DNA from 4 places in the Paenibacillus sp. FSL K6-2859 genome. Region 4 is predicted to be linked to each of the others. Evidence: predicted binding sites of a transcription regulator. Region 4 holds the regulator's gene; each other region holds the start of a gene.

Region 1 (8,100 bases), 1.4 Mb from region 4:
TGCTTATGCTCGTAGAAACATTAGTCCAAGCTGGAGCTGTCCCTGGCAACTGAGCGTGATAGCTTATCGTTACGATTCCACCGGAATTATACCAGCGAATAGCACTGCTAACGACCCAATCCCGCTGATTGTCTATTAGTGCTGCCGTCTGATTATTGATTGCGCCCAGCTCATAGCCGTGAAGGGCCGCATATTGCCCGCTAGTATTTTTCAGCTCTCCATTGAACTCATCCGCGCTTTCCAAATAATCATGTTGTCCACTAATCCATCCTTTTCCTTGCAGAAAATAAAGGGTATTCAACAATTTCTGAGCAGAAGGCACCGTTTCCGAATCTGCCGGAGCCATTTGCAATTTACGATACGCCATTTGCCACTGAACATCGCTCACAAACCTCGATGCCGAATCAACCATATTTCGAAGATTGCGCTGTTCCATCCACTCTCACATCCTTTTAACTTTTTTAAGTTATAGTATGGGGATACTAGTGACATGAACTCAGCGAATGGACATGAAGTTGTAAATTAATTTAGGTCAGTGTAAGGAACTGCTGAATAAATTCACGGCTCCATAAAAAAAGGAGCCTAGTGGCTCCCGAGCAAACTCTCCAATTTACCTCGTATATCTCAGCGGTAGTAATTCAGAAATATCATATTTAGCTAACCGGCCGTCCTCGGATACAATAACTTTGCAGTCCTTCCCGTAATCAGCAATTAACTCACGGCACATCCCGCAGGGAGAAACTACTTTAATTTCTCTTTCCTCGCTGTCCGGATCAGAATGCCTTACCGCAACAATCGCATCAAATTCCTTGTAGCCTTCGGATATCGCTTTTCCAATCACCATCGCTTCTGCACAGACTGTAATTCGTCCCATGCTAGCTTCTACATGTACCGCTGTAAAGATTTCCCCCGTCTTAGTACGGAGCGCCGCCCCTACATGGTGCCTTTCCCATTCATAGCGTCTAGTTATAATATCTTCAGCAGAGGCTATAAGCGTCTGATCTTCAATCGTAATCAAATACTCCATATCCAATACCGTCCTCCTCTTATTTTTCCTAAGTATATTAAATCGCACTGCATTATGATATAAGATATACTATTTTAAGTTCCAAAAAAGGAGGAGCAGATTTGAAAATACAGAAACTACTCACCAGTCTCATCATTGTTGTGTTACTTGCTTTGGGCGGTTATTGGTATGAACAGAACGGAGATCCGGCAGCCCCCTCGTCCACATCCGATTCAGAAGTTGTTCAGCTGATCTTCCCATCAGATCGTTATCCTGAAACCGCTAAGCACATTCAGGACGCGATTGCCAAAGGGGAGTCCGCGACGTGCACGATTAACCGTGAGCAGGCTGAAGACAACCGCAAAGAATCCTTAAAAGGGATCCCCACCAAAAAAGGCTACGACCGCGATGAATGGCCCATGGCCATGTGTAATGAAGGCGGAAAAGGGGCCGATATTGAATACATAACCCCAAAAGATAACCGCGGCGCAGGTAGCTGGGTTGGCAATCAGTTAGAAGATTATGCGGATGGAACCCGCGTAGAATTTATGTTTAAATAATGAGCTAACGAGAACAGCGCTTCAAAAAAAGTAGCCCCATCCGGTATACCGGATGGGGCTACAATGTGCATCAGCTAGCTTAGAATAAGCAAGCTTTAGTGATGATAACCAGCAAGATGAAGAGTACCAGAATAGCTCCTGTTGAAGTCCAAGGGCTACACACCGGACCTACTGCTGCTGGGCTTACTACCGGACCTACGTTACATCCACAACCATGTTCAAATCCCATTTTCAATTCCTCCTAATGATTAATGACTACAGCACAAGATATGTAAAAAGGAGATAAGCCGTTTGGGCGAATTGGCAAACAAATGCTATTCACCTAATGAATTAGGTAGGTGCAGTCGATAAACAGGATATACACAAAGGAGGTGCAATATGGATATAGCCGCGTTATCAGTAGCAATGAGCCAGGCATCCTTAGCTCAAAATGTAGGAATACAAGTCATGAATATTGCCAAAAATCAGGCTGAAACCCAGAGTCAGACGATGGTGGAAATGCTGGGCAAAAGCGTTGCTCCGAATTTAGGAAAAACACTTGATATTAGTGTTTAATTGCATTATGCTAAGGACACACAAGAACACTCGTTCTTATGTGTCCTTATATTTTTACCCTACATAGCCCCTTGGGCTTTTCTTTTGTCTTATTATACGAACATACGATCCTATAATCGATTCTGAATGAGGTGAATGATGTGAATAACATGAAATCCTATTATCAAATGACTGCGCTGGAGAAGTGGACGGAAGATTTATACAAGCGTCTGAACCTTACTCAGCCTTCGCAAATTTCGATTGCTTATATTGCAGAACGGCTTAATATTTGGGTTCATTATTTGGATGTAAGAAGCAAGAGCATCGAAGCATCAGCGGGGATGTACACCATGTTTATTGACAACCGGCTTCCAGCCAGTCTGCAGCGGCTAGAGTTTCTCCATGAGCTCTGTCACCTGCTCCGCCATGGTACGGATCAAATATTGATGCCAGAACATTTCACGCGGGCACAGGAGGATGAATCTGAGCGATTTATTCTTTATGCAGCTATGCCCTACTCCATGATCTCCCGCATGACGTTGCCTGAGCAACGGGAAGATGCAATCAGCTATCTTGCAGCAGAATTTCAAGTACCAAACGAGCTGGCTTTACAGCGGATTGATCAAATTCAAAGACGTGTTTTTCAGGGGCAATTATTGGCCGTGATGGGAAGAAACGAAGAACGATTAACACATATTCAATAATGACTGCGGAGATAATAAGGGAGTCGCAATGAAGGACCATTATTATGGTGGAATTTCTCGCAAGGGGGATCGATATGGAAGCCATTAAAGTAATTGAATTATTGATGACTCATCCAGATTATAACGTAGATGCAGTGCACCCCGAAATTCCGGATTTTGTTGGGATCGAGTCGATTGAAGTGGATCATGAAACGGGAACCTTCTCCATTTTATTGCAAGAACCCAAAGACGACTGAAGCTGATTTGTGTAAGTTCATAATAAAAAGGCAGCAAGTATAGTATACCCAGGCAATTCTTTACCTACGCGGGTTTAACTATCGGCGGGAAATTTGCTGCCTTATTTGTAATAAAACTCTGTTAGGCGGATACAAACTGAATCACACCAATAAGAGTTAGAATGAGGAACATACCCACAACTCCCCAAATAATAAACCATAAAATTCGGAGACCTGGTAGCTTGGGACTAGCATGATTCTCTTTTCTTCTTGTTGCATCATTTTCTTCCTCCCTTCTAATGTGTAAATTACAAGATACAATAGATATGACATACCAGTCACAATATATTATCTTATAATATATACATTTTAGCTAAATGGAGGGAATTAATGAAGAAAAGAACAACAATAATTCTTATTACCTTCGTTATTATATATGGAGTCGCTTCTTTAGCGCTTCAGGCCTTCCGAAATCATATGGACAATGAAGTGATTCATTATTTGGTAGCCACGAGAGATTATAAAAATGAAGATCTTTATAAAGTACACACCCAGATTAGTAAGGCTCCCGTCGTAAGTACAACGGTGATTTTTGCAGATGAACCTAACGCAAGATACTTTTATCGAAAAGAGAAGGATCGGATTTATCAATATAGCATGGCTCTTGTAAAAGGGTTTGATCCAAAATATACATATAAACATAGTGAGGAGACCCTCCCGTAAAGGGGAACTTCTATTATAAAGGTGCGATTGTCTCAGCAGTCATGATATGGCTGCTGGGCTATCGCGCCTTTTTTTTGATTCTAACCCTTGATCTAGACGCTAACAAATTCTCTCAGGAACATAATGTGACCAAATGCCGTCCTAAATGGTGTTAAAGGTAAAGGGGGCATAGAATCATGCAACGATCCATGACCCGGCCGGGAAATCATGTGATAAAGAGTTACGAAATCTACGCAGATATGCTGTTCCGGATTGCTTTGGTCCATTTAGGCAGCCGCCAAGATGCCGAAGAAGCCACTCAGGATACCTTCATCAAACTGATAGAAAAAGCACCAAAGTTCAAAGACGCTGAACATCAGAAAGCATGGCTGATCCGGGTAATCACCAATCATTGTAAAACATTACTAGGCAGAGGCTGGCGCAAGCGCGAGGTCAAACTGGAAAATGCTGAGCCGATTTCGTTAGACACCCCCGAGGATTTGTCTCTGCTGCAGTTAGTTATGGGGATGCCTATGAAGTATAAAACCGTAATCCATCTTTATTATTACGAGGACTATCCCATCCAGGAAATCAGCAAAATTCTGCAGATTAGTCAGTCTGCCGTAAAGATGAGACTTCAGCGGGGACGGCAACTGTTAAAACTGGAGCTGGAAGGAGTGGAATCACAATGAAAGAAGATCAGTTTCGAACATTATACAAGAAAGCGGTGGATTCTATGAAACCAGGTGAAGAGATGAAAAAAGAATTGATCGACAAACTGGAGCAACAGCAGGAGCGGAAGCGTCCGCGCAAGACGGTTTATATCGCGGCAAGTATCATCCTCGCCGCCGGGATCGGCTTAGCTGCACCTAATATATGGCAGCAGTTAAATAACCAGAGTACTCAGGGGCAAATCGCTCAGGTAACTCCAGGTCCAAAGCAACCAGACAATTCTGGCACAAATGCGTCCGGAGGCATTGTCATTCCCAAGCTGGAACTTCCGGATACCAAATCTGGCGTTATGGCAGATATGATCGCTCTAGTCGTATATAAAGATAACATTTATACACAGTCTGCGACTCGAATCAACGCAGCTGATGCTGCCGCTCTGCGCGGTGACAAGCTTGGTCGTACTACAGGTGGCATCGATGAATGGAGCGGTAAAGACAAATATATTGAGTTAGCTTCTAACATCGGAGAAACGGATATCTATTCCGTAAAGGGCTATGATTCCGATTTCTTGATTATGTCCTATTCGGAAATCAACGGCGAGGTATTCGCCGAACTGTATGAGCATACAAACGGGATCACTGTAAACAGCGGCGCTGATCTATTTGGCAAGCTAAATATTGAAGGCCGAATTACTTCCGTACAATGGGAAAGCTTCGACAGTTGGAACAACGGACAGCAGCAGTACACACCGCTCGCTGACGACGAGGCGCTTAATGGCTTCTTGAAGGCACTCCAAGCAGCCAAACCGCTGGCAGCAGAGCCTCTTATCGCGCAAGGCATCTACGACAGCGAAGACCGCAAGGTTCTCTATCTCCAGCTGGAAGACAACGCCCGGGTAGAGCTGACGCTGTTTGGTCAAGGGCTAGTACATTACGGCCAGGCACCTGTATTCTTCGAAGTCGAGTCCGGGGCATTCCAGCAGCTATGGGATAGTATGAAACCATAAGGATGATGGTCGAAAACCGAGAGTACAGCGATTGCGACAACGATTTGTGACAACTTTTCGGACACTATACCCATTAGAGAAGTCTAGCTGGATACAAAAAAAGAGACGCTGTTGCAAAACCATTTCATGGCTTTGCAGCAGCGCCTTTTTGTGTTAGCTGTATGGTTTGCATTGGTAGGATGATTTTGTCGATTAATATATAGTTAGACTAACATTTTATAAACAGATAGTCTTAGAAATAATTACAAGGAGGATAAACAGTACCAAGATTGCACCGGTAGATGTAAAGGCTCCTCCGATACCACCGCCATATCCTCCAACAAATTCACCCATCATAATTCCTCCTTTGTAAATGAATGCTACTTAAAATATACAGGCCTTAGTAATGATAACCAGCAGGATAAAGAGCACCAAGATTGCACCTGTGGATGTAAAGGCTCCACCAACAAAACGTTCAGGTTCACGTTCACGTTCTCCAATACCGCATCCACCAACAAATTCGCCCATTCGTGAATTCCTCCTTTGTAATTGAATACAAATGTAGGATATGCCAGTTTTCTGATCGTGCTTGGGTATTGAGAGATGAAATTAACCCCGCTAACCAATTAAGGTAGATGGGGTATTTAATGTACACATTTATGCTAAAACCATCCTAAATTGAAATTCATTTCTCATGTAATAAACATCAGCAACCTTAACGCTCCAATTTCTGTACTGGACCCTCACAATTAATTACGCAGTCGGCCAGTTCGCCACGCCGTTCAAGCATATCCACGTGAGATTGCTTTAAGGCAGCAGATAGAATTCAAAGTCAGTTTTTAGGACTTGTAAATATTGCTCAATTTGATCACTCCTAAAAAGATAAGGTACAAAGCGCTAATCCTAATACAATAACTCCTACAATTATCACAACAACACCTTTTCTGTTTACCAAATAGTTATATCCACCAATAGATATGAGGGCTCCACACATCATTACAACCATCAAAGATTGTTGTTTCTCATTCGCAACATCATAATTATTGAACAATAATGAAATACCTAGAAGAATAGTTGCCGCACAAAAATGGACACCAAATTCTTTGAAGATTTTCTTCATTACAGTACTCCTATGTATTAAAATACCTGATCTCATTTTCTCCGCTTCATGTATTTCTTAATCAAATAAAACAAAACTAATCCTAACAATACCAAGCCAAGTATGGTGATCCATAGAATCATTGGATTCCCTACGAAAAAATATGTATTTCTGTATTGAAAATCTTCATTGTTCATCATTATAAAAACTCCTTGTACTCAGAACTATCTATTTCTTCGCAACCCATCGTTTTTCAACTTTGAAGTCCTTCTTAATTACTTTATTGCTATTCATGTAATTATCCCATGACTCCAGTATAATCCTGGGCTCTGACTCAAGGATATCCTTCGCTTTATCAATCTGCCCTGACTTGAAAAAGTTTATAATTTCTATAAGGTCACTTCTACTATGTAATCTTACGGCGTTATAACTAGCAAGCTCTTCACACGCAGAGGTATATTGATTTGAGGATATTATCATGGACTTCTTTGCCTTGTAATATCTCATGGAACTATAGACCTCTTGAACAGCTCCTAACCCTACTGGATAGGAATAACGCTTTGCCTGAACGACATTTCGAACCCCCTCCCCGTCTGTAAACACTAAGTCAGATCCAAAATCTCTGCCTCTTCTCGTTTTATATGTATCACTATAACCCATGGCCAAAAATAAACGATACAGATATTCTATAAAGCCAGTTCCGTCTTCCATTTGGTCTATGTCCTGGATCGTAATCTTAAGTGGATCAATTACTATATTTTGGGAAGGACAGCTCTTCTTCCTTGATAAAACTTTAAATACAAAAACAGCAGTAATGATAGCAAGAATAACCAACAAAATTATCATTTTTGTCAACCAGCAACCCCCATTAATATAAGAACCTCGCCAATGCCGGCGAGGTTTTTCCAAATTGCAATGCCATTACTTCCAAACCCTATAACCTTAATATAAATTATTTGGAACATTATGTATATATTATCAGTAATAAAAAGTCCTAGACTACTGTTGGTTTATTGAACTAACATTTCCCGTTAGTTGAACGATCCGAACACCAAATGAATTTGAGCTTTTGTTGTTAACCAACTACAACATTGCCTGAAATTCCTGTAACCTACTAGAAATTGAGATACTATCAGGAAATATTGCAGAGGTACAATTCAGAATTCGGAAGGCGTCTTCCTTATGGCCACCCCACGTTAATGCTTCAGTGATTCGTATAAATTCAAATTCCATTAAATAGTGTTTATCTTGTTCCATCCTCATGATGCGGTGATATTCTTCCATCGCATTGTCTACTCCATTAGATACAGCTAAAGCTGCAACTTTTTGAGCAATAGATCGCTTGATGTGGGTAATGTTCGAACCAAGCAATAGATCCAGAATTGGATAGAGAGCGCTCCCCAGCCAAACATAGTCGCAATTGGTCATAATAGAAACCGCAATATTTTCATCGGGAAGAAGGAACAGATTGCTCAAAAAACCGGTATCCCATCCTGAATGCGAGGTGATACGCAAACCCTTATATTCTCCCAGAAACCAGCCTAATCCAATCTGTGCATTTTCTTGACCGTAACTAGTTGTTGTATGTGGCTTCCACATTTCATCATAGCTGCCGGATTGTAA
Region 2 (8,100 bases), 1.5 Mb from region 4:
ATTTTCCGGCACAGTGCTGCTGCCCGTGACGTATGAGGTAACTCGCCTGCTATAACAGCTGCTGCCCACAAACTCAGCGAGGCAGCCAGCAATGGTGTAGCCATAGTATTGATCTGAAGTCCGATGAGTTCGGTGGTCAAAGTGGTGCCGATGTTGCTACCTAAGATAATGCCAAGCGTACGAGCATAGGTGAGCAGACCGGCATTTACCATGCCGATCGTTAGTACAGTTACAGCCGTGCTGCTCTGAAGCAGGGCTGACAGTACACTGCTTGCGATCAAGCCTTTGATAGGTGTAGAGGTTGCCTTATTCAGACTTGTTGTTAACAGAGGGCCTGCAAGCTTGGACAATGCTGTCTCCATTAGCTTCATGCCAGCAAGAAAGATAACCAAACCATATATAATAGGAAAAAGCAGATCACGGAACATAGGGCATACTCCTTTGAACGAGGGTTGTACACCAATATATGAAAGTAACGAGTAGGACATGTATAAAATCATTTTTAGAAAAACAGGGAGTTGAAGTCATTGGCATCGGTTAGATTAGAACGCAATCGCAAAAAAAGATTGGAACAGGGCCATCCATGGGTCTATGCAGGTGAAGTTGCATCAGTAGAAGGAAACCCGGAAGCAGGGGGATTAGTTGATGTTCTTAATCATCAAGGCCGTTTTCTGGCGGTAGGATATTACAATCCAGCGTCGCAGATTCGGGTAAGAATTGTATCGCAGGGACCTTTGGCTATCATGGACACCGCCTTTTTCGCAGAACGGTTTACGAATTGTCTGCAACATAGAGAACGTTTCCTGCCTGGGGCGGATGCTTATCGTTTGGTTTATGGTGAAGCGGACTTTTTGCCAGGTCTGATTGTGGATCGGTTCGGCGATATTCTGGTTGTGCAGCTACTTACACTCGGAATGGACAAGTGTCGTACAGAGATTGTTGAAGCACTTGTACAGGTTATGGCACCGCGTGGTATTTACGAACGCAGTGATGTTAGTGTACGTGAACTGGAAGGGCTGGAGCAGACTACAGGTGTGCTGTACGGGGAATGCCCAAGACATGTTACTGTAAGTGAAAATGATCTGATGCTGGTAGTAGATATCGAAGAGGGCCAGAAGACCGGTTATTTCTTTGATCAGCGTGAGAATAGAGCATCCATTGCGCCTCTCATGAAAGGCTGGGGTGGACGAAGCGGAATTACACTGCAAGAAATAGAAGCAGAAGATGGCTCGTTACAAACTTTGCCGGTAAATAAGAGTGGTAAACACGTAACCTTCCCTTATTGGGATGGTGCTACAGTGCTGGAGTGCTTTTCGCATACAGGCAGTTTCACGCTGCATGCTTGCAAGTATGGCGCGAAAAAAGTAACCTGCCTTGACGTTTCCGCTCATGCTATAGAGAGTGCTAAGGTTAATGTGGAGCTAAATGGCTTTACTGATCGAGTGGAATTTGTAGTGGACGATGCTTTTGCCTACCTTCGCAATCAGGTCAAGGGGCTGGAGGAACGTTCGGAGCGGGCGACGGTTGCCAGTGGAACGGAATCAACAGTAACGACTACAAATGCTAAATCCGGAGGCAAAGCCGCCAAAACGGACACCTCCAAGCCTATGACAGCAGGTGGAGGTAGAACTTGGGATGTAGTTATCCTAGACCCTCCAGCGTTTGCGAAAACTAAAAGTGCAGTAGCAGGCGCTTGCCGTGGTTACAAGGACATCAATCTGCATGGCATGAAGCTGGTGAACGAAGGTGGATATTTGGTTACCGCAAGCTGTTCATATCATATGCAACCGGATCTATTTCTTGAGACGATTGCTGACGCAGCTAAAGATGCTGGTAAAGTACTGAGACTTGTGGAATGGCGTGCCGCAGGCAAAGACCATCCGCAGATTCTAGGTGTTAATGAAGGACACTATCTGAAGTTTGCGATTTTTGAAGTGCGGAGTAAGAAATAAGCTGGCTGTTTATATAAGTAAAGGATTTTAATCCGTAAAAGGAGTCTTCGATCGAGGACTCTTTTTACGGGTTTTTTGCTATGTTCTCAAAAGAGCTGAATTCGGGATTTACAAGATTATGATTGTAAATCATTAGAAAATACTAGCAAACGCATGTTCTGATTTGTGCAGTTATGCTATACTGAGGGGACGAGGAACGACTGAGCTTTTTCATTTGAACATTATCAAACGGTGAATATTTCACCTTGTATCTTATACATTTTCTCCGCTACGGAAGGAGTCTATCATTTATGTCGGTAACCTTTTTACTAGGCCGATCGGGCAGTGGCAAGACAACGAAAATATGGGAGTCTATCTCAACTTCATTAGAGAAGGAGCCTCTTGGTGCGCCAATCATTATTCTTGTACCGGAACAAGGCTCCTTTGGAGCAGAACGGGGGCTTCTGACCGTAGGGAATGTGAAGGGAAGCATTCGGGCGCAGACACTGAGCTTTTCTCGGCTTGCCTATCGAGTGAAACAGGAAACTGGAGGTAGCGCTAGTCTGCCGATCAGTGAAGAAGGTAAAAAGATGTTGATTTACAAAATCATCAGTCGCCGTAAAGAGGAACTGAAGTTGTTCGGTGCCTCTGCAGACAGACCGGGTTTTGTGGAACGGCTCAATCAGCTGCATACGGAGATGAAGCGTTGCTGTTTGGCTTCCTCTGATTTAGAGGAGCAGCTATCCGCAATGCGAGGCGCTATTGCAAGAAGTCCAATTCTTGAAGGCAAGCTGGATGATTTACAGCTGGTATTCAGTGAATTAGAGAAGGAGATGTCACGCCTCTATATCGATGAAGAGGATCGTTTAGCGGAACTAGCTGAGCATATTCCTGATTCCTCTTACATTCGCGGGGCGCAGATTTGGGTAGATGGGTTCCACGGCTTTACCCCGCAGGAATTCTTAGTGCTTCGAGAATTAATGCAGCAAGCATCGAAGCTGACCGTGTCCCTTACTCTTGATCGTTCGTATCCCTATGGAGATCAATTAAATGAGCTTGAATTGTTTCACCCAACTGCGGTCACTTACATTAAACTGCGTGGAATAGCTGAAGAGCTGGGCATTGATGTGTGGGACGAGCTGCTGGAGCCAGCGGTTCTTCCGCGTTTTGAAGAAAGTCCTGTTCTTGCTCATCTCGAAAGAGGATATGACCGCCGAAAGGTCTGGATGGGTGCAGATGAACTGGCAAATGAAGCGATATCTATAGGCGCAGCAGTTTCACACAGAGCAGAGGTTGAGGGAGCACTGCGTGAAATGATTAGACTGGCGCGAGATGAAGGTGCAAAATATGGTGATATGGCCGTATTGATGCGTAATATTGGAGATTACGAGCAGCTGATTAAACCGTTGTTCCAAGATTACGGAGTCCCTTTTTTTCTGGACCAGAAGGTAAATGAGCTGCACCATCCATTGGTAGAGTTTGTACGTTCCGCATTGGATGTGGTGCGTCGACGCTGGCGCTTTGAGGATGTATTCCGCTGTGTAAAGACGGAGCTTTTGCTACCACTGGACGGTAGTATTACGCGTGAGGATATGGATGCCTTAGAAAATTATGTGCTGGCTTGTGGGATTCAAGGGTATCGCTGGACGGATGGCCGTTCATGGAAAGGGATTCCTAGCTTGTCGCTGGAAGGCGGCAGACAGATGGATGAAGAACTGCTTGCTACAATGGAGCGATGCCGTGCTAGTATAACGGGTCCTCTATTTGCTTTTGAGAAACGGATACAGAAGAGTAAAAGCGGTCTTGAACTATGTACCGCAGTGTACAAGCTGCTGGATGAAACGGATGTTGCTCGAAAGCTGGAGAAACTTAGTGTCGGTTCTATGGAGAAGGGGCAACCCGAGAAGGCTAGAGAACATAGTCAGCTGTGGGGTGCAGTGCTTGATCTGCTAGATCAGATCGTCGAGATGATGGGCAACGAGAGACTTGAATTTGATGTGTTCACCGGAGTCCTAGAGACAGGACTTGCTGAGCTGAAGATGGGACTTGTTCCTCCCGCGCTCGATCAAGTACTGGTTGGTAACATGGATCGGACTCGACCAACGGGAGTTAAATACGCATTTTTGCTTGGATTTAATGAAGGTGTTGTGCCTGCGCAGTTTAAGGAAGATGGAATTCTCTCGGAAGGCGAACGCTCCGTGCTTGAGAACGCCGGTATGGAGCTTGCTCCTGGTGCTTCTCGTAAACTGCTGGACGAGCGGTTTTTGATCTATAATGCGCTAACGACAGGAAGCCGAAAGCTCTGGATTAGCTACGCCACTGCTGATGATGAGGGCAAGGCGCTTCTTCCCTCTGAGGTAATCCGTCATTTGCATAGAATGTTCCCAAGGGTGCAAGAGCATAGCTTGGCAGCACTTCCCCCAGTAGGACTACCAGAAGAAGTCAGGAATTCCATTCACCTCGGTTACATTGGTCATCCAGAACAAAGTCTTCGTGCATTGATTATGCAGCTTCGCCAGTGGCGCCAGGGGACGGAGATACCTGAATTATGGTGGGATGTGTATAACTGGTTCGCTGCTGATGATATTCGTAGTCTCGAATTGAAACGTCTGCTCAGTTCCTTGTTCTATCGTAATGTGGGAACGAAGCTAAAGCGTGGAACAAGCCTTAGATTGTACGGTGGATCGACACTGCGAGGCAGTGTGTCCCGGATGGAGAAGTTTGTTGCTTGCTCCTTCTCCCATTTTGCATCTTACGGACTTAGACTGAAGGAACGCCAGCTATATAAGCTGCAAGCACCTGATATTGGACAACTGTTCCATGCTGCGTTAAGTGACATGGCTGTAAGACTGAAAGAAGAGGGCCGCGGCTGGGGAAGCTTGTCTCCAGAGGAATGTCGGCGTGAGGCAAGTGAGACTGTAGAACGTTTATCACCGATGCTGCAGGGTGAAATTCTGATGAGCTCTAAACGTTACGGATACATCTCACGCAAGCTAAAAAATATTGTTGGACGTGCTTCTGTAATTCTGGGCGAGCATGCCCGCCGAGGCAGCTTTGAGCCGGTAGGGCTAGAGCTGGATTTTGGACCGGATAAGGAGTTGCCACCTTTAAGAATTACGCTGCCGAATGGCTGTGTGATGGAGGTTGTAGGACGGATCGACCGTGTAGACATGGCCCGTGGAGAGAATGGAATTCTTCTGCGAGTCATTGATTATAAATCGAGTCAAAAAGATCTCAAGCTGCACGAGGTGTACTATGGATTATCGCTACAGATGCTGACCTATCTGGATGTACTGCTAACGTATTCGGAGCAATGGCTCGGGCAACCGGCGCTTCCAGCAGGGACACTGTATTTCCATGTACATGACCCACTGTTAACCTCATCTAACGGGATGAACAAGGAACAAGCAGAACAAGAATTGCTGAAACGCTTCAAGATGAAGGGACTGCTTACAGCAGACCGCGAGGTTGTATCCCTGATGGATACGACTTTAGATAAAGGGTATTCTTCTATCGTGCCTGTAGCAGTAAAAGCTGATGGAAGTTTTTATAGTAGTGCTTCTGTAGCTACACCAGAGCAATGGGGGCACTTATTATCATCCGTTCGGGGAACGATCTCAGATATTGGGACACGCATTACGGAAGGTGATGTGGCGATTGAGCCATACCGGATTGGGCAAGAGACAGCCTGCACATTCTGTTCCTTTAGACCCGTCTGCCAGTTCGATGAAGCCGTGGAAGGCAATGGCTACAATAATCTGAGTAAGCCAGGGAAGGACGTTATCTGGGATCTGCTGTCCCGCAAAGGAGGAACTACACCGTGAGTATGAAGCCTGAAATAGAAGCGAAACCGGAAGGGAGCATATGGAGTGATGACCAGTGGCGCGCCATCGCTGAGAGCGGTGATGATATCCTCGTTGCTGCGGCGGCAGGTTCCGGTAAGACAGCGGTACTTGTAGAACGTATTATTCGCAAAATCAGCAAGGAAGAGAATGGCTTTAGCGTAGATAGATTGCTGGTAGCTACGTTTACCAAAGCTGCTGCTGCCGAGATGCGCCAGCGGATTAGGGAAGCACTAGACCGGGAGCTTGAGGAGAATGGAGAGAATGACCATTTACGCCGTCAGCTGTCGTTGCTCGGGAAAGCCTCGATTACAACACTACACTCCTTCTGTCTGGAAGTGATCCGGCGTTATTATCAGATCATTCCGATAGACCCCGGCTTCCGTATCCTGAACGAACATGAAGCAGAGATGATGCGGCAGGAGCTGCTTCAAGAGCTATTGGAGGAAAAATACGGTGAAGCAGGTGAAGATGGCGCGGATAGCATATTTGTGCAGCTTGCTGACTGGTTCAGTGGTGAACGCAGCGATGATGCGGTACATGCGCTCATACAGCGACTGCATGACTATGCCCGCAGCCATCCTTGGCCAGAGCAGTGGCTTCGGGATACCGCAGCTGATTTCTCATTACCAGACACAGATAGCTTAGGTCGAACTCCTTGGGTGCTAAGTATTCTTGAAGAAGCGAAGCTGACCCTTGCGGGTGCAGCCAGTCAGCTTATCCAAGGCAGGGAGATCGCGCTACAGCCGGGTGGTCCGGCGCCTTATGCCGAGAATTTGACGACTGACCTTGAGATGGTAAGTGCATTGCAGGAGGCTGTGAATGAACGGCCATGGGCAGAATTATATGATATTTTCATGGAAGTATACTTTGGAAAATTGAAAGCTTGTAAGAAGGATTCGACAGATCCTGGACTGCAGGAAATGGTTAAAGAACTGCGCGATAGTGTGAAGAAGAGTGTTTTAGATCTTCAGAAGGCGCTGTTTGGCCGTCCAGCAGATGTTTTTTTGAGAGAACTGAACGAGGCGGCTCCGCTTATGGCAGAGCTTGCGGAGACGGTGATAGCGTTCGGTGAACGTTATCGAATGGAAAAAGCAGGACGGGGTCTCGTCGACTTTAGTGATTTGGAGCATTATTGTCTGCAAATTTTGCGCCATCCTGATTCTCTACCAGGCCTTTCCCTGCCTTCTGATGCAGCGATGGAGTACCGCGCCCAATTCGATGAGGTTCTGCTAGATGAATATCAGGATACGAATAGTGTACAAGAAGAGATTGTGCGGCTGATCTCCCGCGAAACACCTGGTAACCGATTTATGGTCGGAGATATGAAGCAAAGTATTTATCGGTTCCGTTTGGCAGAGCCGGGGCTGTTCCTGGATAAATACCGTAGCTTTGGCTCTAAGAATGCCGGAGGTGGCAGTAATATAATAGGCGAATCCGAGTTAAGTGAGTTATCTGAGAAGTCTAATGAATCTTCCGGCGGTTCGGTTATCGATCTAGCCCGTAATTTCCGTAGTCGTATGGAGGTTGTAAATGCCGTAAATATGATTTTTCGGCAGATTATGAATGAGACGGTGGCTGAGATTAATTATGACGAACGCGCTGAGCTTGTGTATGGTGCGAATTTCCCGGGTGCAGCAGAGAAGGGGCCAGATACTTTTTTTGCACCAGAGCTATTATTGATCGATCGCGGAGCGGCATCGGGTAAAGTAGAAGAGACTTCTGAGGACGGTGAGCTGCCACTTCAGGAAAGCGAAGCTATTGAGAGTGAGACCGCGCAGCTGGAAGCAAGGGCGATTGCCCGGCGTATATTACAGATGACTGGCCTGAACGGCGGATCGCCGTTGTTGATTTATGATAAAGGGCTTAAGATTATGCGCCCAGTGATTTATGGGGACATCGTGATTTTGCTTCGTTCGGCGAGAATATGGACCCCTTTGATTATCGAGGAGCTTCGGATGGAGGGAATCCCTGCTTACGGAGATTTGAATAAAGGATATTTTGAAGCCACTGAAGTAGAAATTGCACTCTCACTTTTAAAAGTAGTCGATAATCCTCAGCAGGACATTCCACTCGCCGGCGTGCTCCGCTCTCCTGTCGTTGGTTTAACGGAAGAGGAACTGGCTACAGTTCGGATGTACAGCCATGGTTCTTTCTATCATGCTGTACAAGTGGCAGCGAGCTTGCAAGATATAAAGGAAGCTGAGGAAGAATACGATCTTTTCTCGGCTCATGTGATAGAAACAGCAAGTGCAGCGGAAGAGAAAGTCACCTCAGATAATAATAATGATGAAATCATTAATGAGGTGGAATCTGAAAGTGGAGCT
Region 3 (8,100 bases), 1.4 Mb from region 4:
TACATGCCTCTCACTCGCATACATGACAGCTACCGAGCCGTCATTTAGTAGCTGCATATGCGGCTCATATACACCCTTATCCGGGTTTCCAAGAGAACCTGCGGTGCCGTTATTCTCGTCGATTGTACTCAAGAAGCTCCAATTCGCGCCTCCATTCACACTCTTATACACTCTGAGCTTATACGATTCCTGCCAGCGGACAGAACGCATCGCCAGCAGAAGGTCGCCATTTGCCAACTGTACAAACTGCCCGTTGTCCAGGTCACGCCCGTCCTCCCATAGAGTGGACATCAGCGACCAGGTGCGGCAGTTGTCTGTACTACGGAAGACCTGTAGCCGGGTGCCGCCCCAGGAGACTTTGGTGTAGCCGTTGTTGTCGTAAATGGCGGCCACCGCCAGCCAATCCCCGTTCGCCAGCTTGATCATCCGAGCATATTCAGCCCCAAAGGTTCCGGGTCTGAGCCCGCGGGCATCGGTGCCCGCATCCGTGAAGGTGTTAATATCGGTAATCGTGGATGATGTGCCCCACACTACCGGGCCATTCGCTGCAAAAGCCGGGATGGCTGTAAGGACCAGAAGCAGACACAGGGAAGCAGACAGCGAGGTGAATAATTTTTTCAACAAATAAGCCCCTCCTCTTGATCTTCAATTATGAAACCTGTTGAACGCACTCATATGTAAGTGCTTTCAAACAAGATTCTAATCTGCTTCACCTTGTCATTGAACCGATAATTGACCGTTTTTTAGGCAACAAAGTTATGATTATTCTGCTGCTGACAAATTGATCTTCCGGATCACTTCCAGAGGAATTTTCGGCGTCCGGTCCGCTGTTAGCAGTCCGTTCACTTCCTGCTGGACATCCGTAATCTGCGTGTAGCAGTATCCGCAAATATAAGGCGTGTCCTTGATTGCCTGCGTAATCTTGCTGAACCGCCCGATGAACGCCTCCTCATTACTTACCTGCTCTCCGTAGCCCCAGCCTTCGTCGGAATTAAAAGCAATGCCCCCGAATTCACTGACCATCACCGGCTGGCTGCGGTATTCATAGCCTTTTGCCATCACATATTTCCAGTTGTTGAAAGATAATCCTCCGCCTAGTACGCTGCCGGAGTCAGCATAACGCTCTAGCAAGGCATCTCCGCTCTGCTCATAATCATGCAGGGTGATGATGTCACTGATTGTATGCTCCCAGCCGTCATTCACAATGACCGGACGATTAGGATCAATAGCTTTGGTCAGATGATAAATGGCTTCCGTAAATTTCTGCTGCTGCTTATTCGTGTAGACTTGCGGAATACCCCAGGATTCGTTAAAAGGCACCCAGGTGATAATTGAAGGATGGTTATACTGCTGGCGCACAATCTCTGTCCATTCATTCGTAAAGCTCTCCACTGCCTCATCATTGAACTCGAAAGTCGCCGCCATCTCCGACCAAACCAACAGGCCTTTCACATCACACCAGTAGAGGAACCGGGCATCCTCGATCTTCATATGCTTACGCACGCCGTTATAACCCATAGCCAGAATTGCGTCGATATCGGCAATCAGCGCCTCTTCTGACGGCGGGGTCAAGTGGCTTTCCGGCCAATAGCCCTGATCCAGAATCAGCCGCTGATACATAGGCGTATTGTTAAGCAGCACCTTGCCTTGTTCGATGGAAATTTTGCGGAGGCCGAAGTAGGAATATACCCGGTCAATGACCAGATCATCTTTATATAAAATAAACTCCACTTCGTACAGCGCCGGTGCCGCAGGTGACCATGACTGCAGCTTCCACGGGCCATTCGCTTCATGGGTCAGCTCCACATCCAGCTGCAGCCAGGCCCGGTCTACATGCAGCGAGACCTGCTTAAATGTCTTCTGCTGCGTGCTGATCCGGGTCTCCAGGCGGAGATTATCCTCCGCTGCCTGTGTCTGATATTCAAAACGTACCGAGCGGTTATCAAGATCCGGCGTGATTTTGACAGCCTTGAGATAGGAGGGCGATACATACTCTATCCACGCACTTTGCCAGATTCCCGTTGTCTGCACATAGAAGCACTCGAAGTTCTCATCCACCCAGCGCTGCTTGCCCCGCGGCTGTGTACAGCTCTGGCTGTCTTCCGCTTTGACTATCAGCCGGTTGTACACTCCTGCACCAGTGTTCACATAATCGGTAATATCCAGCGAAAAGGCCGCATAACCGCCTTGATGCCCACCGGCGAAGCAGCCATTAACCCATACCTTAGCGGTATAATCGACTGCCTGGAAATTGAGTATCACTCGCTTACCGTTCAAATCAGCAGGAAGCTTCAGTTCCCGCTCATACCATACATAAGGATGGAAGGCGGTCTCGCCGATTCCGCTGGCCTGCGTCTCATAAGTGAAAGGAACCTGTATCTTCAAATCCCCGTGCAGATGCTCATTCCATTTGTCCCGCTCGCCAATGTTGTCATTATCAAACCGGAAATCCCATTCCCCGTTAAGGCTCTGCCAGTCGTTACGGACGAACTGCGGCCGCGGATAATCCTTGATATAGTGCTGGGTTGCCATTAAACTGCACACGCTCCTTATGAACAATATTTTTGTTTTATTACAATAATTATGTATTAATTATTACAGAATCTTCTGAAATGTCAATCGTAGAATGCATAGAAAAAAGAACCTTTGCCTATGGCATCAGGTTCTTCGCATGTTCATCACTTTGCTGTCAGAATCAATTACTGCTGATTACTGTACGGTATAAAAAATCTTCATCACCAGATCCTGTTCATAATCGCCGAACTTTTTGCCGAACAGATTCATTCCGCCCTTGAATACCGCATTCTCCTTCACACCCACCCGCAGATCCACATGGTTCTGCTTAGTAAGCCTCAGTTGGCTTAGATTGACGGTTGATATCTCTTGGTGGTCAATGGTGCTGCGGGTGTTGTCTACACTCCAGGTCTTGAGCGAGCCGAATTGCGTTCCCGTATCGAGCCACCAGGAAGGATTCAGCTTCCCGCGTCTGCCGCCGAAATCACCGGGCGACGTCCAGGTACCAACCTCCACATTATTGATCCACAGCGTAATATCCGAAGGCCAGTCATTCTCATAATTCGGCGCCTCGGAACAGATTTCCATCGAGAACTGAATCAGGCGGATGGCAGCCCCTTGCGGAATTTCCAGCGGATAGCGGTACTCGAGATAGCCCTTGCGCAGCCAGAGTAGCTGGGCATGAACCTTGTCAGGATGGAAAAAGCCCGCCGGCGAGTCCTCCACAATAATCGGCCCTGTCTCACTAACCATGCCGCAGGTTGGCGCTGCTTCACAAGCTGTGAAGTTACCGATCGGCATCTCAATTTCATAGCAATAATCGCCTTGATCCGCCTGCGCACGACGTTCCGGTACATTTATGACGATCTTGATATCATCATAGATGCGGCTACAGACCTTCATGGCTCCGCGCGAAGCAGGCAGCAGCTCGGTCTCAATCAGCTTGGCTTGTTCCAGCACCTTCACATTCGAAGCGGCGGTGGATACCGGTATCTCCAGCGCTTCAGCCAGCTCCACTACATTCATTCTTCGGATGTTCAACAACTCCAGCATTCTCAATCTAAGCTCCGTAGACAGCGCATGTGTCACTTTCACCAGATCATCAAGATGTTCCATGGATAATTCCAGAATATCGATCACTCCGCTTTGCTATCTATTTGAACTATAACATTGAACTTTTGAACTCTTATTTCCCCTTTTTGGCAATGATGTAACTGCGATGGAACGGGAAGAAAGCAAATTCACTATTTCGATTTAAATTCCTGCACAAAATACAACATTCCCCTCATTAAATCGGCTTTAATCAGAAAATATCTGGTTTGAGCAGTGTAATCATAACACAGCGGTCACAATAACTGTCACCTGCAGCAGCGTACCGCCTAATAATAAACGCCGGCCGAGCCATTGCTTTTCCCTTACCGATTCGACAAACACTGGCGTATTTCCTTTCGCTGCAGGGCAGGTTCGTAACTTGACGATTGTTATAGGTACATGGCTTAATGCCTTCTTGCCCAAGATATTCAAACAGATTGTTTTTCAGATGTTCTACAGTCTCGAATGAGTTGCTGTACCTCTTGAAGAAAAGCCGCACATGTTATTCATAATCCTTGTTTGTTCGCTGGCTTCCTGTTCTTTCTTCCAGAACAAAAATTGCGACAACGCTTCTGTCTATACCACTGCTTTGTTGTTCTTAATTTGTTTAATTCTAACCATAATAAAAACCCCCTTCTAGAACTTGTTATTATACAAGCACTGAAAAGGAGTATTATGACCTTGAGTCCTGTATACTCGAATGTTATTTCCAGACACACAGAACCCTAGCTTATTATAGAAGCTTTCCTTTAAGAAAAACAAAAAAACCTTGATTTCTCAAGGTTTTCACTGTGATGCCGAGGACGGGGGTCGAACCCGTACGGTACTCACGTACCGCAGGATTTTAAGTCCTGTGCGTCTGCCTGTTCCGCCACCCCGGCATATTATGTGTTGTTGCTCCATACGTTGTTTATGTATTAAGCGACAAGAAATATAATATCACGAATTTCGATAACGTGCAATACTTTTTCGAAAAAATATTTATGCCATAAAAATAACCCGTTCCAGCATATGCCGACACGGGTTATTAAGCATGTCGTTTATCTGCGTTCGTCACTTCTGCTTCTCATTCCGACAAGACCCAAGAGTCCAAACAATCCGAGCCAGCCCCAGTTAGATCCTCTGCTGGTAGTTCCAGTATTCGTAGTTGTGCTGGTTGCCCGATATTTACCGTCTGTTGTAGTGTTGGATAGTGGAGTTACCGTATTTCTGTTGTAGTTATCCCGGGTGTAGTTGTCATTGTAGTTAGTGGTGTTAGGTCTATAATTTTCCCCTGTGCGAATCTTATCTCTCATAATGCTCTCATGCTGATTCATCGTTCCCGTAGTACCGTTCATTAGATTGCCTTCCGTATTCATCATCCGAGTGTTATTCATGGTACCATCCATGCCCGTATTCGCGTTCGGGATACCGCCTAATGCGGCTGACCCGATTGGATTAGCGTAACTAGCTCCCATTATACTCAATGACAGTACAGTGCAGCATGCAAGGCTTGTTATTAGCTTATTCACAACGTTATGCCTCCCTTTATGGTTAGTTATCATTGATAACTTCCCCTTGGGTGGCACTGTCTATACATGATTAGCTTTACTCTTTTACTACGTTCACTGTCTTACTCGCTGCGTCATACGTAACCTTTGCTCCAAGCGCCTCAGCTAGAGCACGTACGGGTACATACGTTATGCCGGTATCAAGAACACCATCCGTAAGTTTAGAACCGTTTAAGGTTATTGTTACTTTAACGTCTTTGTTCACCTGCTCATCCTCCCCAGTAATCCTTTTTAAAGCTTCATTGACCTGATCCGTCGTAGGACGTTTACCTGCCCGAAGTTGAGTCGTGGTTAAGCCGAAGGCCATTTGCAGATGTGAATAATCTTTAAAAGACGTCCAGTCTCCTCCCCACTCAAGCCCTAGCTGTTTTCCCACCTGTACAACCTCTTGCCAGTCCGCAATTTTATCTTTATCACCATCACGATTCATATCCCAGGAAAGACTTTTTCCATCCGGCAGCAAAAGCGCAAAGTCAAACGCAAGGCCATAATTATGATAGCTGGTTCCACCCTTGGCGTTGGTAACTATAGGTCCAGGCTTACTTCTCCCCTGCGCATACAAGGCATTTTGTTCAGCAATCGACCGTAACCCCTGAGTAATAACGATGGGCACTCCTCTGGCATAGCTTTGCTGAATCAAAGCCTTCGCCCCTGCTGCCAAAACAGGATGAAGCCCAACAAGCCTCGCCGCCGATTTGTCCCTCACTTGATCTAAAGTCAGCATAGAATCACCCCTTGGTATAATCAATGATCCCGCTCCCCCATTCGCTTGTACTAATACCCCTGCTTGCATCAGCAAAAAAAGACCCCGGTATCCCCGAGATCTCCCCTGAAAAGCACTTATTCATAGCTTCTCCACCTTGGATCAATTCCACAAAAAAGGGCAAAATATTAGCGAAAGGTGGGAACACATATGGACATTCATAGCGATAGCTATAAAGTTGCTGCCCTGAGCGAGCAGGAAGAAGCGCTCGAAATTATTCGAAATGCCGAAGCTTCCATTGCACATCTGACCGGCAACCCAACGGTGACCCTAATTGCTTATGAAAAAAGTGAAGTCAGCGGTTCTCAGCATTAGACGATGTAAACCTCCACGAGGTCATCTACATTGATCCACTTCCATTCCTCCGCCCACTGCAGCTTAAACTCACGCGAGTGGGTGTGAATGGAAGTCACAAAACCACTTATTGTCTTATTCTCAAAAGGATCAAACAGCACAGCAGTGACGCGCACATGACTCCGTAACGATAAGGCCAGTGTACATTCGATCTCCTCCAGCTTCTGCTCATCAAGAATAGGCTTGATGCGGCGCAGCGTCTCCCGTTCATCCCTAATAATTCTTACCTTGTGCTCCGGCAGCATCATGCGACTGCTTTCCCAAAGTCCGTTTTTCTCCAGCTTTTTGCCCATGGTATCCCCTCCCTAATTTCTATACTTATTCCGCTATGCACGAACGTATGTTTGTATTATATCCACACCTTCGCTGAATAATCAATAATCAGGAAAAAGATACCTTTTATAAATCCTCCTCTTCATTTAAAAGTTGTATAATACTGTATATCTAATTGAGAGGAGCTTTCCACTTGAAAAAAAACAATGCCCTGCTCATCCTAATCCCTGTATTATTCCTGTGTCTATACCCCCTCGTATATCGAAGCAGTACCCTCTCAGACCTCACAAAAGGAATCGTAGCTGGTTTATTTATAGGATTATCAGTGTTACCTCTACTCAAGCTCAACATCGCATCAAAAAGACGCTGACAGTTGAACTGTTCAGCGTCTAACTTCCGATCTATTCTTGAACTTTCTCTGATTCAGCGGTGGATTGACCATCAGCATCGATGAGTCCTGTTGCTTCTCTTGCTTCATTAAGCTTGGAAATGCCGTATAGCATCGCGACGTCAGCGTTCTGATTCAATTCCTCGAACTTCTCAGCAGTGACCTCTGCGGAATCAGCACCTTGAGAGGCCTGTTCTTTTAGAGAATAAGCACTTTGAAAAGCAATCTTAGACTCATCAAGCAGCTTACGAATGTCTTCGGGCAAGCTAGAGGAAATTTTCACTTTTTCAGCCTGATTGGATAGGTCTGTTGCGGTCTTCTGGAATTCGTTAATCTTCTTCTCCAGCTGCCTGTCCGAAAGGTCTCCTGCTGAATAAGCAGCAATAGCTTCGTTGAACTCCGCTAAAGATGATTTTCCTAATTCATCAAGTTTAGACATTTCATTGTAGAAGTTTTGCACGGTTTCCTGCACTTCTTCTTCCGAGGCAGGTGCCGATGAAGTTGAATTATTATTGCTGCAGGCGCTAAGGATGACAGTCAGCATTAGCGTTCCTATTAGTAACACTTTTTTCATTATTTATCCCTCCACTTAACAGAATAATGTCGGTTTGTGTAAAGCGCAAATGAAATTTATGTAAAACGACTATTATGTTATAATTATTTTAATTGTAATCAGGGAAGGAGAGGTATTTATGCCTTATTGCACAACCTGCGGATCAGAATATAAGCAGGGCGCTAAATTTTGTGGAGAATGCGGAACTAGCATGGACGGCACCGCTCCAGTGACCGCCCGCCGTCCATCAGCAAATCCAAATGCTACTCAAGAAGTCGTTCTCTGGAAAGGCAAACCAGCCAGTATCTCTGATCGCCTCAAAGGAATCGTACGCCTAAACACTACTACGTACACCATTACAAGCCAGCGCATTATGGTAAAGACCGGACTTATCGGTAAAAATGTCGAAGAGATCGAATTACTGCGTGTACGCGATTTATCCGTAGCACAATCTATCATGGACCGGATGCTCGGCATCGGTACATTAACTGTATTTTCAGATGATGCCTCAGCACCTCAGCTTCTTTTCCGAAAAATTCATGATGCTCAAACCGTCAAAGATGTTCTGCGCAAAGCTGTTCGTGACGAGAAGATCGCCAACAACATTAGCTAC
Region 4 (8,100 bases):
TAATCTCCAAAGGTCCTGATTTGGTAAGCGCCTCATTCAGATCCGGAATGAGCCCTTCTTTCGTGCCTTCAACCACGTAAGAAGCCAGGCGCTCTTCTAGGGACAGGTTAGAAATCTTTTCTTTTTTCTCAATCTTCTTCCCACGGAAGGCGGCAACAAAAGCAGCAAGCGTGTCGTCATTCGTATTATAAATTAACTCCTCAGCAAGACGACGGTCTTCAGCAGGAATAGAAGCATAACGTTCTACCTTCTCGGTATTTACGATCGCATAGTCCAAGCCAGCCTTAGTACACTCATAGAGGAATACTGAGTTCAGCACTTCACGTCCAGCTTCCGGTAACCCAAAGGAAACGTTACTGATCCCCAAGATCGTATGAACACCTGGAAGAGCTTCTTTGATCAAACGAATGCCATCTATTGTTTCTTTGGCCGAGCCGATATATTGTTCATCCCCGGTGCCTACAGGGAACACAAGCGTATCAAATATAATATCTTCTGCCGCTAAACCGTACTTATTCACCAGTAAGTCATAAGAACGTCTAGCAACTTCCAATTTATCCGTAGCCTTGATCGCTTGTCCAGTCTCATCAATCGTACCCACAACAATAGCTGCGCCATACTTGTGAATCAAAGGAGTGACCAGCTCGAATTTTTCTTCACCATCTTCAAGGTTAATAGAGTTAATTATCGCCTTACCTTGACAGTACTGTAATGCCAGATCAATAACATTAGGGTCGGTAGTATCGATCATCAAAGGAACTTTAACCTTTTTTACAACCAATTCTAGAAACAGCTTAATATCTTCAGTCTCATCACGGTCCGGATCTTGCACGCAGACGTCGATCACTTGCGCACCGCTCTTCACCTGTGCTCGGGCAATTTCTGAGGCTTCCTCATATTTACCTTCGACGATAAGACGTTTAAACTTGCGTGACCCTAATACATTCGTACGTTCGCCTACCATGTATGGACGGTTGTCGTTCTCAATATAAATAGGTTCAATCCCTGAAAGTGCCGGTGGATGATTTCCTGCAAGCGGACGTGGAGGGAATTGTGAAAGCGCCTCAGACATAGCACGGATATGTTCCGGTGTCGTTCCGCAGCAACCCCCAGCAATGTTAAGCCATCCCTTTTCTGCAAACGCAGCAATTTTACGCGCAAGCGAATCAGGAGATTCATGATAATGCCCATTCTCGTCTGGCAGTCCAGCGTTCGGATAACAACTCACAGCTGCAGAAGAGATTGCAGAAAGTGAACGAATATGATCACGCATGAACTCTGGACCCGTCGCACAGTTCAGACCTATAGAGATAGGCTTCAGATGTTCTAAAGAAATATAGAATGCTTCAATGTTCTGACCGGCAAGTGTGGTGCCCATCGGCTCTATTGTTCCCGAGATCATCACTGGCAATTTGATACCCGTCTTCTCAAATGCATTTCGAATACCTATACTTCCAGCTTTCACGTTCAGCGTATCCTGAGAGGTCTCAAGCAATAATGCATCTACAAGACCATCAATCAATGCCACTGCCTGTTCCTCGTAGCTATCAACGAGCTCTTGGAAAGTGACGCCCCCTGTAACAGAGAGTGTCTTTGTTGTAGGACCCATCGCACCTACGACATAGCGGGGACGATCTGGTGAATCATATTTATCAACGGCATTGCGGGCTAGCTTTGCTGCAACCAGATTAATTTCACGAGCCCGCTGCGGAATATCATATTCAGCAAGTACAACAGACGTTGCACCAAATGTGTTCGTTTCAATGAGATCAGCACCTGCTTCAAGATACTGCTCATGAATCGTCTGAATGACTTCTGGACGGGTTAATACTAGCATTTCATTACAGCCGTCCAATTCTTCCCCACCAAAATCCTCACCTGTCAAAGGCACCTGTTGGATCATTGTGCCCATGGCACCATCTAGAATTAATATTCTTTGTTGTAAGCTTTCCTCAAGTGTATATTTAGCCAACGTATAGTCCCCCCAGTAAAACATTAGAGTAAGTTTAGCAGAATAAAGGAATTTCGAAAAGCCTTCCTTTCCACTCTGCATTATCTGTAATCACAGGAAATGCTATTCTTTTAATTATGGTTTCACAGAGAGTTCTTTATTAGGCATAGAATGCTGAGTTCTTGCAGTTACGTGTGATGTAACAATATATTGTCCTTCTTTCGCAAGTGTTCCTTCTGCTTGATAGATTCCATCACCGACTAGCTTCCCTTTAAATTCAATTTTCTGTTCACTATCATCTTTGCTCACAATTTCGAACAGAACCTCTTTCGCATCATCCACTGCCTTGTTGTCTTGCGTCACCACCGCCTCAAAGGTCACCTTCTGATTTACAACAACCTCTTCAGGACTCCAATGTAACTCAACCTTAATAGGCTCCATAGACATGTCCATGTTCATATTCATATTATGTACGCCAGAATGTTTAGATTGGTCTGATGAACATCCTCCCAATACTAAAAGTGTTGCGCCTAATAATAAAGGAACTATTGTTCTTGAAATCTTCATTTAGATTCCTCCCAGTCGATTTGAATACTAAGAATCTACCAATTCATGTTATACATTCTCCATCTATTATACACATTATTATTGGTTTTTCAGTATTTCGCAGCAATTCAGCTAAACTCTTGTGACTTAGATCATATACTAGTAAATCTCATCTATCATACTAAAAATGATGTAGATATAAAAAAGACAGCAAGTCTCCTAGTAACTAGGAACTCACTGCCTTCTTAAAGCTTAAATGAATGAAAGCCTCAGCTCAATTTTATAAAGATTGGACTAATGATAGAAGCTCTCCAAGATGTTTGATTTCATAATCCGGCTGAATTTCCGGATCTGGCTGTTTGCCTTTTCTATTAATCCAAACCGTAGTCAAACCTGTTGCCAACCCACCACGAATATCCGTTGTAAGCTTATCTCCGACCATAACGCCTTGCTCAGGTGAAATATCCAAAAGCTCTAGGGCATGCAGAAAAATTTCCTTATCCGGCTTTCCTTTGCCGAAGCTTCCAGAAATCACGATGTGATCAAAGAAAGGAACGATTTCGGGTACACCATCCAGTTTTTCTTGTTGCAATGCAGGGCAACCATTGGTCAGAAGCAATAGCTTCACTTTACCCTGCAGCTCTTCAAGCACCTGAATCGTTTCATCATAAATGTAAGGCCGATTTCTACGCTCTGCTGCGAATTTGGCTGCTAATGTCCCAGCAAGAGCTTCGTCCTCTACACCAAGTGCTGCAAGACCACGACGCCATGCCTCTTTACGATATCCCGGTGCAAGCTGCTCCAATTGACGAAATTCCGGCTGTTCACCTGCAGTAAAGTTCCCCCAAAGTGCTTCAAACGGATTAATCCCAATCATTTTTGTAAACGGGTTCGTTTCGTAGGATTCATAAAGTCCTATGGCTTCTTTACGCACCGCAATTTCCAGCTCTTGTGGATCAATCGTATCCCCAGCGGCTTCACATGCAGAACGAAATGCTTCATTGACGCTCCGATCATCCCAGAGCAGTGTATCATCAAGGTCAAATAGTACGGCGGAAATTGGCATTACAGGTCTCCCTCTCCCATGGCTGGTTAATTTCTATTCGTGAATTACTTCAATTTGGTGAGCTTTTGCGAATGCTTCCAGTCTAGTCCCCATCGCAGTTGTATCATAACGATTCATAAGTCTGGTAAAAATCCATTTCGTGCGTTTGCCTTTATGCTTAATGACAACTGCTCCACGCGAGAGGATGATTTTCTCAATATCAGAAGCTGGCAGATAGCGTTCGCGATTGAATTTTATAGTAGATAGTCTAGCATTCTCTACCTTCAAGTACGGACGTCGGAAGAACAGAAGTGCTGCTAGTAAGTAGTACAAAACGACTCCTAACCAGTTCATAAGCATACCATTACCTTTGGCTTGGTCCACTGAACCAATCATCCAAAACATAGTACCTAGCACTAATAACACTACTGGAAATGCAATGTTACGGCCTTTAAAGGTTTCGGTGTTCTTCCCAGGAGATTTAGATTTAGATGCGTAAATCGTTTCCTTCCCCTGTTTCTTTCTTTGCTTGTTGATTTGCTGCGTGTTGCGTTGAACCATTCTTTCCCAAGAACGGGCCATATGCGTTCCCCCTAGTCATCCAGAAATATCTATGAAAAGGAACAGGGTGTTAATGCTTAAGCCCCTTGTTACCTTGTTCATGCTCATCATTATCAACCAATTCAATCGTATTCAATTGTGCTCGAAAGTTATTGCGGATATTCCCCAAATAAATTTCCCGAAGCTTGGCGCGTTCCGCCGTTTCCTCTTGATTAAGGCCTACGCTCTTCTGTTTGCGTGCCAATTCGTTAATACGCGCGACCAACTCATCAATATTCAAAACTTTCCCTCCCCTTATAAATTAATTCTAACTCTGCCATGAGAAAAAGAGCTTGTCAAGGTTTACTCCCTGCAAGCTCTTCATGTCCTCTTAATATGTTCTTAGAATATTAATAAATAGGTAAAGAGAGAATATCTCCAGCATTAATCTGACTACCTTTTATGCCATTGGATTTTTTAATTCCTTCTATATATACAGCCGTCTTCATATCAGAAGGTTTATTCTCAAGAGCAATACTCCAAAGTGTATCTCCACGTTCAACCACTACGCGCTTCTCATCCTTCATTAAAGTAGTAGATCCTGCAAATACATTACCCACTACTGTAAGTCCTGATAGTACGAGCACAATGATCAATGTCAGCTTAATAACAAAATCTCTACGGAACAAACGCATCAAGCCTTCAAGCAAAAACTCTGTGATTTCTTTAATCTGAGCTGAATAACGGGTAATAGGATTATGTCCTAAAGATTCAACCACTGGGGCTTTATCGTAGATGCTACGGTATGTACTGTATTTTAACATGAATATCATCCTCCAAACACTTGTTCTCACTTCCAAAATCATAATAACACGAACATGTGTTTTGTTCAATACTATTTTAGAACAATTGTTCTCTTTTTTTCAGAGGTCAATATTTACCATATTATTCATCTAAGAACCTGCTCTTACCATTTAGATGAAGGAAATGTAATCAATACAAGACTACCATTTATTAACTCTATCGAATTAATATTTATAATAGTTAGAACTTATGTTTGTGCGAACGGTAGTTCTATGTTATAATTTTCCCAAACATTACTATATGGGGTTGATTCCAATGTCAAAGATTTCAAGTCGCCAGCTGGCGATCCTGGAATTTATACGTAGCGAAGTCCGCAGCAAGGGTTATCCTCCTTCCGTCCGGGAGATTGGAGAAGCTGTTGGTCTTGCTTCCAGCTCCACAGTTCACGGTCATTTGGATCGGCTAGAGAAGAAGGGACTTATCCGTCGAGATCCAACGAAGCCTCGTGCGATAGAATTGCTTGGCCAAGAGGATTCTGAGAATGTGCACCATTTCGCACAAACCGTCGCTCGAATTCCTGTCGTAGGTAAGGTTACCGCCGGGGTTCCTATCACTGCTACTGAGAATATTGAAGACTACTTTCCCCTTCCAACACACTATGTTGGAGATAACAAAGTATTTATGTTATCGGTTCAAGGTGACAGTATGGTCGAAGCTGGGATTATGAATGGCGACTATGTTATTGTTCGTCAACAACAAACGGCTGATAACGGAGATATCGTTGTAGCTATGACCGAAGAAGATGAAGCAACCGTTAAGACTTTTTATAAAGAACGTGATCATATACGTCTTCAGCCGGAGAATCCGGCGTACGAGCCTCTTCGCCTTAATCGCGTGACCATTCTCGGCAGAGTTATCGGATTATTTCGAGATATCCACTAAGTATGCACTCCTACCAAAAAGGCTGTTCCGCGAATGCGGAGCAGCCTTTTTTTCTATGCATTTAGCTTAACTCCCATCCGGAACATATGTTCCCGTAGGCTAAAATGACCATTTTTAAGAATAACCGTTTAGGCATCCTGCTCATATCTTAATTAGAAAGGAGTGTGCACAATGCCAAATTACCGGATTATAGTTGATCTGACGCAGCGTATGCTTTATCTTCTTGATAACGACATTGTGATCAGGGGCTTCCCAGTCGGAATCGGTAAAATGTTAACTCAATCACCACTCGGTGAATTCACAATCATTAATAAACAACCCGATCCAGGCGGTCCATTTGGGGTCTTTTGGATGGGACTATCTAAGCCTCACTATGGGATACACGGAAATAATGATCCCTCATCCATAGGGCACGAAGTATCCCATGGTTGTATTCGTATGTACAATGAGGATGTGTTAGCACTAGCTGCGATTGTTCCAATTGGAACACTAGTAACGATCAGAAATTAAATCTATCCATAGATAAACACGCCTCACTCCTTGCTTAACGGAGGGGGCGTGTTTGTATTTATGTATTTTTGATGACCTAATAGGAATTATGTGGTTATATGTCGAATAATGTTAACAGGATTTCAAATTGAAAGGAAGTGTTTCGTTTTGAACAACTCAAAAATTAGAACCCTCGTCGATTTTAAAGTCGATGCACTTGTTAAACTCTCTGGCTTATTGTTAAATAACGATCAAGCTAGTGGAAAAAAAGTAAATCTACTCACCTCATTTGGCAGTATTCAAGGGACCATCTCCCCTTCTACCTCCAATAAAGAGGATGTTTTTGACTTAAAATCTCTAATGGATGATGTCATTGTAGATGAATACATATCTTATTTAGGTGCGGAACATCCCGATAAAAATTTCAGTTATAACTTTGTAGTCCTTAATGATGTTTCTGTTAGACCCTATGCTAGCTATGAATCTCCGATCGAATACAAACAGCTAATTGTTTATACCGATCAAATCACAGCCTTCAATTTCTTATGATTTAGACATATTTATTTTAAAAAGCTCTCAACAAAGCACTCAGCAGTTGCCCCAATTTTGCATTCAGTTTGCAAAATCGGCAGAACTCTGGGTGCTTTCTCTTTTTCTAATCAGTAGTCGTTTCCTAAATTCCCACGATTTTCGATTATAACAGATACTAGTAGAGAGGATTCAAGCATATCTTTCAATAAGCAATAAACCTTGCTCTACTGAGATCATTGGAGGTGTGGTTAGATGCTGATTTTTTTGATGTACATGTTTGGCATTTTAGGGGTAGTCTTAATGCTAAGTGCCGGTATTCTAGAATTGAAAAAACTATCTACTTCTTCTGAACTGTCTAAGCTCTTAAACGCAATCTCCTCTTTTAACATCATATTCACCAAAACATTCATTCCCCCCAATCAATCTCACTTGATCGCGCTTAACGAATCTTATAAAAAAATAGCTATAGGCACCAGCGATCCGAAAACAAGAAAAAGGGCTATAGCAAAGCTATACTCCTTCGAAAATGTATTGGGTTCAGAGATTGTCGTTAACGCACTAACCCTTTCAAAGGTATCTAAAAGACAACAAAACAGTAAAACAACTGCTTCAAGTGCGGATATTAATGTGCTTAATAGCGCTGACGAAGAGGCTGATGTTATCGAGGAACTTACGCTTAAAATATACATGAATAGCAATGAAATACCTATGTATAGCATTTCCTTCTTGCCAGGCTTATTGCCCATTCAACAATCCGACAATCAGTACAAAGAAGCTTACTCCCAGGTACAGCAATTGCATGCGTTCTTTAGGTCGATCGTATCCGAATAAACACACCTCTTTCGCCCCTTATTACTTCACTTTACTTTTCCAAATTAGAAATTTTGAAAATCTTAAGGAATGAAAAAACGGTCCTTTTGGGAGGGCCGTTTTTGCTGCAGCCAACATTTATTTTAAAACTGCACACTAAATCCGTTAAATTGATGAATACCCGTACCATGAGCGACAAGATCTCGTTCACGTAATTCACAAACTGCCTTCATAACCTCTTGCAAAATAACTGGATCTAGACCCAACGTATTATGAGAACCGAATACTTGAGATACATTTGGAATTTGTGCAATCTTTTCTAAAGAAGCCACTAAATCTGCCGGGCTAGTAGAGGGATAAAAAGCATAAATTGGCGTAATATCATACAACAAATCTCCTGTAAACAGATACCTGTTGGCATGATCAAAGATGCTAATATGAC

The links. Region 4 encodes LexA, which represses DNA repair genes until DNA is damaged. Its sites were predicted from a motif close to CGAACATATGTTCG; they were not measured.
Region 1: MHB64_RS23230 (ImmA/IrrE family metallo-endopeptidase) is a predicted target of LexA. The motif match lies at 2,219-2,232, and genes of this name have one in related genera.
Region 2: addB (helicase-exonuclease AddAB subunit AddB) is a predicted target of LexA. The motif match lies at 2,099-2,112, and genes of this name have one in related genera.
Region 3: MHB64_RS23190 (YolD-like family protein) is a predicted target of LexA. The motif match lies at 6,607-6,620, and genes of this name have one in related genera.

Annotation. Positions count from the first base shown of each region.
Region 1 covers NZ_JBBOYU010000001.1:5,194,274-5,202,373, forward strand. The annotation lists gene MHB64_RS23205 (glycosyl hydrolase) at 1-436, opposite strand, end outside; gene MHB64_RS23210 (cytidine deaminase) at 611-1,027, opposite strand; gene MHB64_RS23215 (NucA/NucB deoxyribonuclease domain-containing protein) at 1,135-1,566, shown strand; gene MHB64_RS23220 (hypothetical protein) at 1,646-1,795, opposite strand; gene MHB64_RS23225 (YjfB family protein) at 1,945-2,121, shown strand; gene MHB64_RS23230 (ImmA/IrrE family metallo-endopeptidase) at 2,271-2,804, shown strand; gene MHB64_RS23235 (hypothetical protein) at 2,879-3,040, shown strand; gene MHB64_RS23240 (DUF3139 domain-containing protein) at 3,410-3,742, shown strand; gene MHB64_RS23245 (RNA polymerase sigma factor) at 3,919-4,413, shown strand; gene MHB64_RS23250 (hypothetical protein) at 4,410-5,399, shown strand; gene MHB64_RS23255 (YjcZ family sporulation protein) at 5,616-5,732, opposite strand; gene MHB64_RS23260 (YjcZ family sporulation protein) at 5,763-5,879, opposite strand; gene MHB64_RS23265 (hypothetical protein) at 6,253-6,498, opposite strand; gene MHB64_RS23270 (restriction endonuclease) at 6,706-7,323, opposite strand; gene MHB64_RS23275 (serine hydrolase domain-containing protein) at 7,561-8,100, opposite strand, start outside.
Region 2 covers NZ_JBBOYU010000001.1:5,319,245-5,327,344, reverse strand. The annotation lists gene MHB64_RS23815 (Na/Pi cotransporter family protein) at 1-428, opposite strand, end outside; gene MHB64_RS23810 (class I SAM-dependent rRNA methyltransferase) at 528-1,952, shown strand; gene addB (helicase-exonuclease AddAB subunit AddB) at 2,243-5,755, shown strand; gene addA (helicase-exonuclease AddAB subunit AddA) at 5,758-8,100, shown strand, end outside.
Region 3 covers NZ_JBBOYU010000001.1:5,185,037-5,193,136, forward strand. The annotation lists gene MHB64_RS23155 (family 16 glycoside hydrolase) at 1-291, opposite strand, end outside; gene MHB64_RS23160 (glycoside hydrolase family 2 protein) at 763-2,532, opposite strand; gene MHB64_RS23165 (helix-turn-helix domain-containing protein) at 2,710-3,630, opposite strand; tRNA gene MHB64_RS23170 (tRNA-Leu) at 4,402-4,487, opposite strand; gene MHB64_RS23175 (hypothetical protein) at 4,647-5,117, opposite strand; gene MHB64_RS23180 (M15 family metallopeptidase) at 5,194-5,880, opposite strand; gene MHB64_RS23185 (hypothetical protein) at 6,070-6,234, shown strand; gene MHB64_RS23190 (YolD-like family protein) at 6,231-6,566, opposite strand; gene MHB64_RS23195 (hypothetical protein) at 6,948-7,508, opposite strand; gene MHB64_RS23200 (PH domain-containing protein) at 7,627-8,100, shown strand, end outside.
Region 4 covers NZ_JBBOYU010000001.1:3,823,060-3,831,159, forward strand. The annotation lists gene metH (methionine synthase) at 1-1,912, opposite strand, end outside; gene MHB64_RS16890 (FixH family protein) at 2,087-2,518, opposite strand; gene MHB64_RS16895 (HAD family hydrolase) at 2,778-3,563, opposite strand; gene MHB64_RS16900 (hypothetical protein) at 3,597-4,124, opposite strand; gene MHB64_RS16905 (DUF896 domain-containing protein) at 4,174-4,383, opposite strand; gene MHB64_RS16910 (LysM peptidoglycan-binding domain-containing protein) at 4,493-4,906, opposite strand; gene lexA (transcriptional repressor LexA) at 5,202-5,828, shown strand; gene MHB64_RS16920 (L,D-transpeptidase) at 6,000-6,338, shown strand; gene MHB64_RS16925 (hypothetical protein) at 6,486-6,866, shown strand; gene MHB64_RS16930 (hypothetical protein) at 7,101-7,679, shown strand; gene MHB64_RS16935 (MBL fold metallo-hydrolase) at 7,802-8,100, opposite strand, start outside.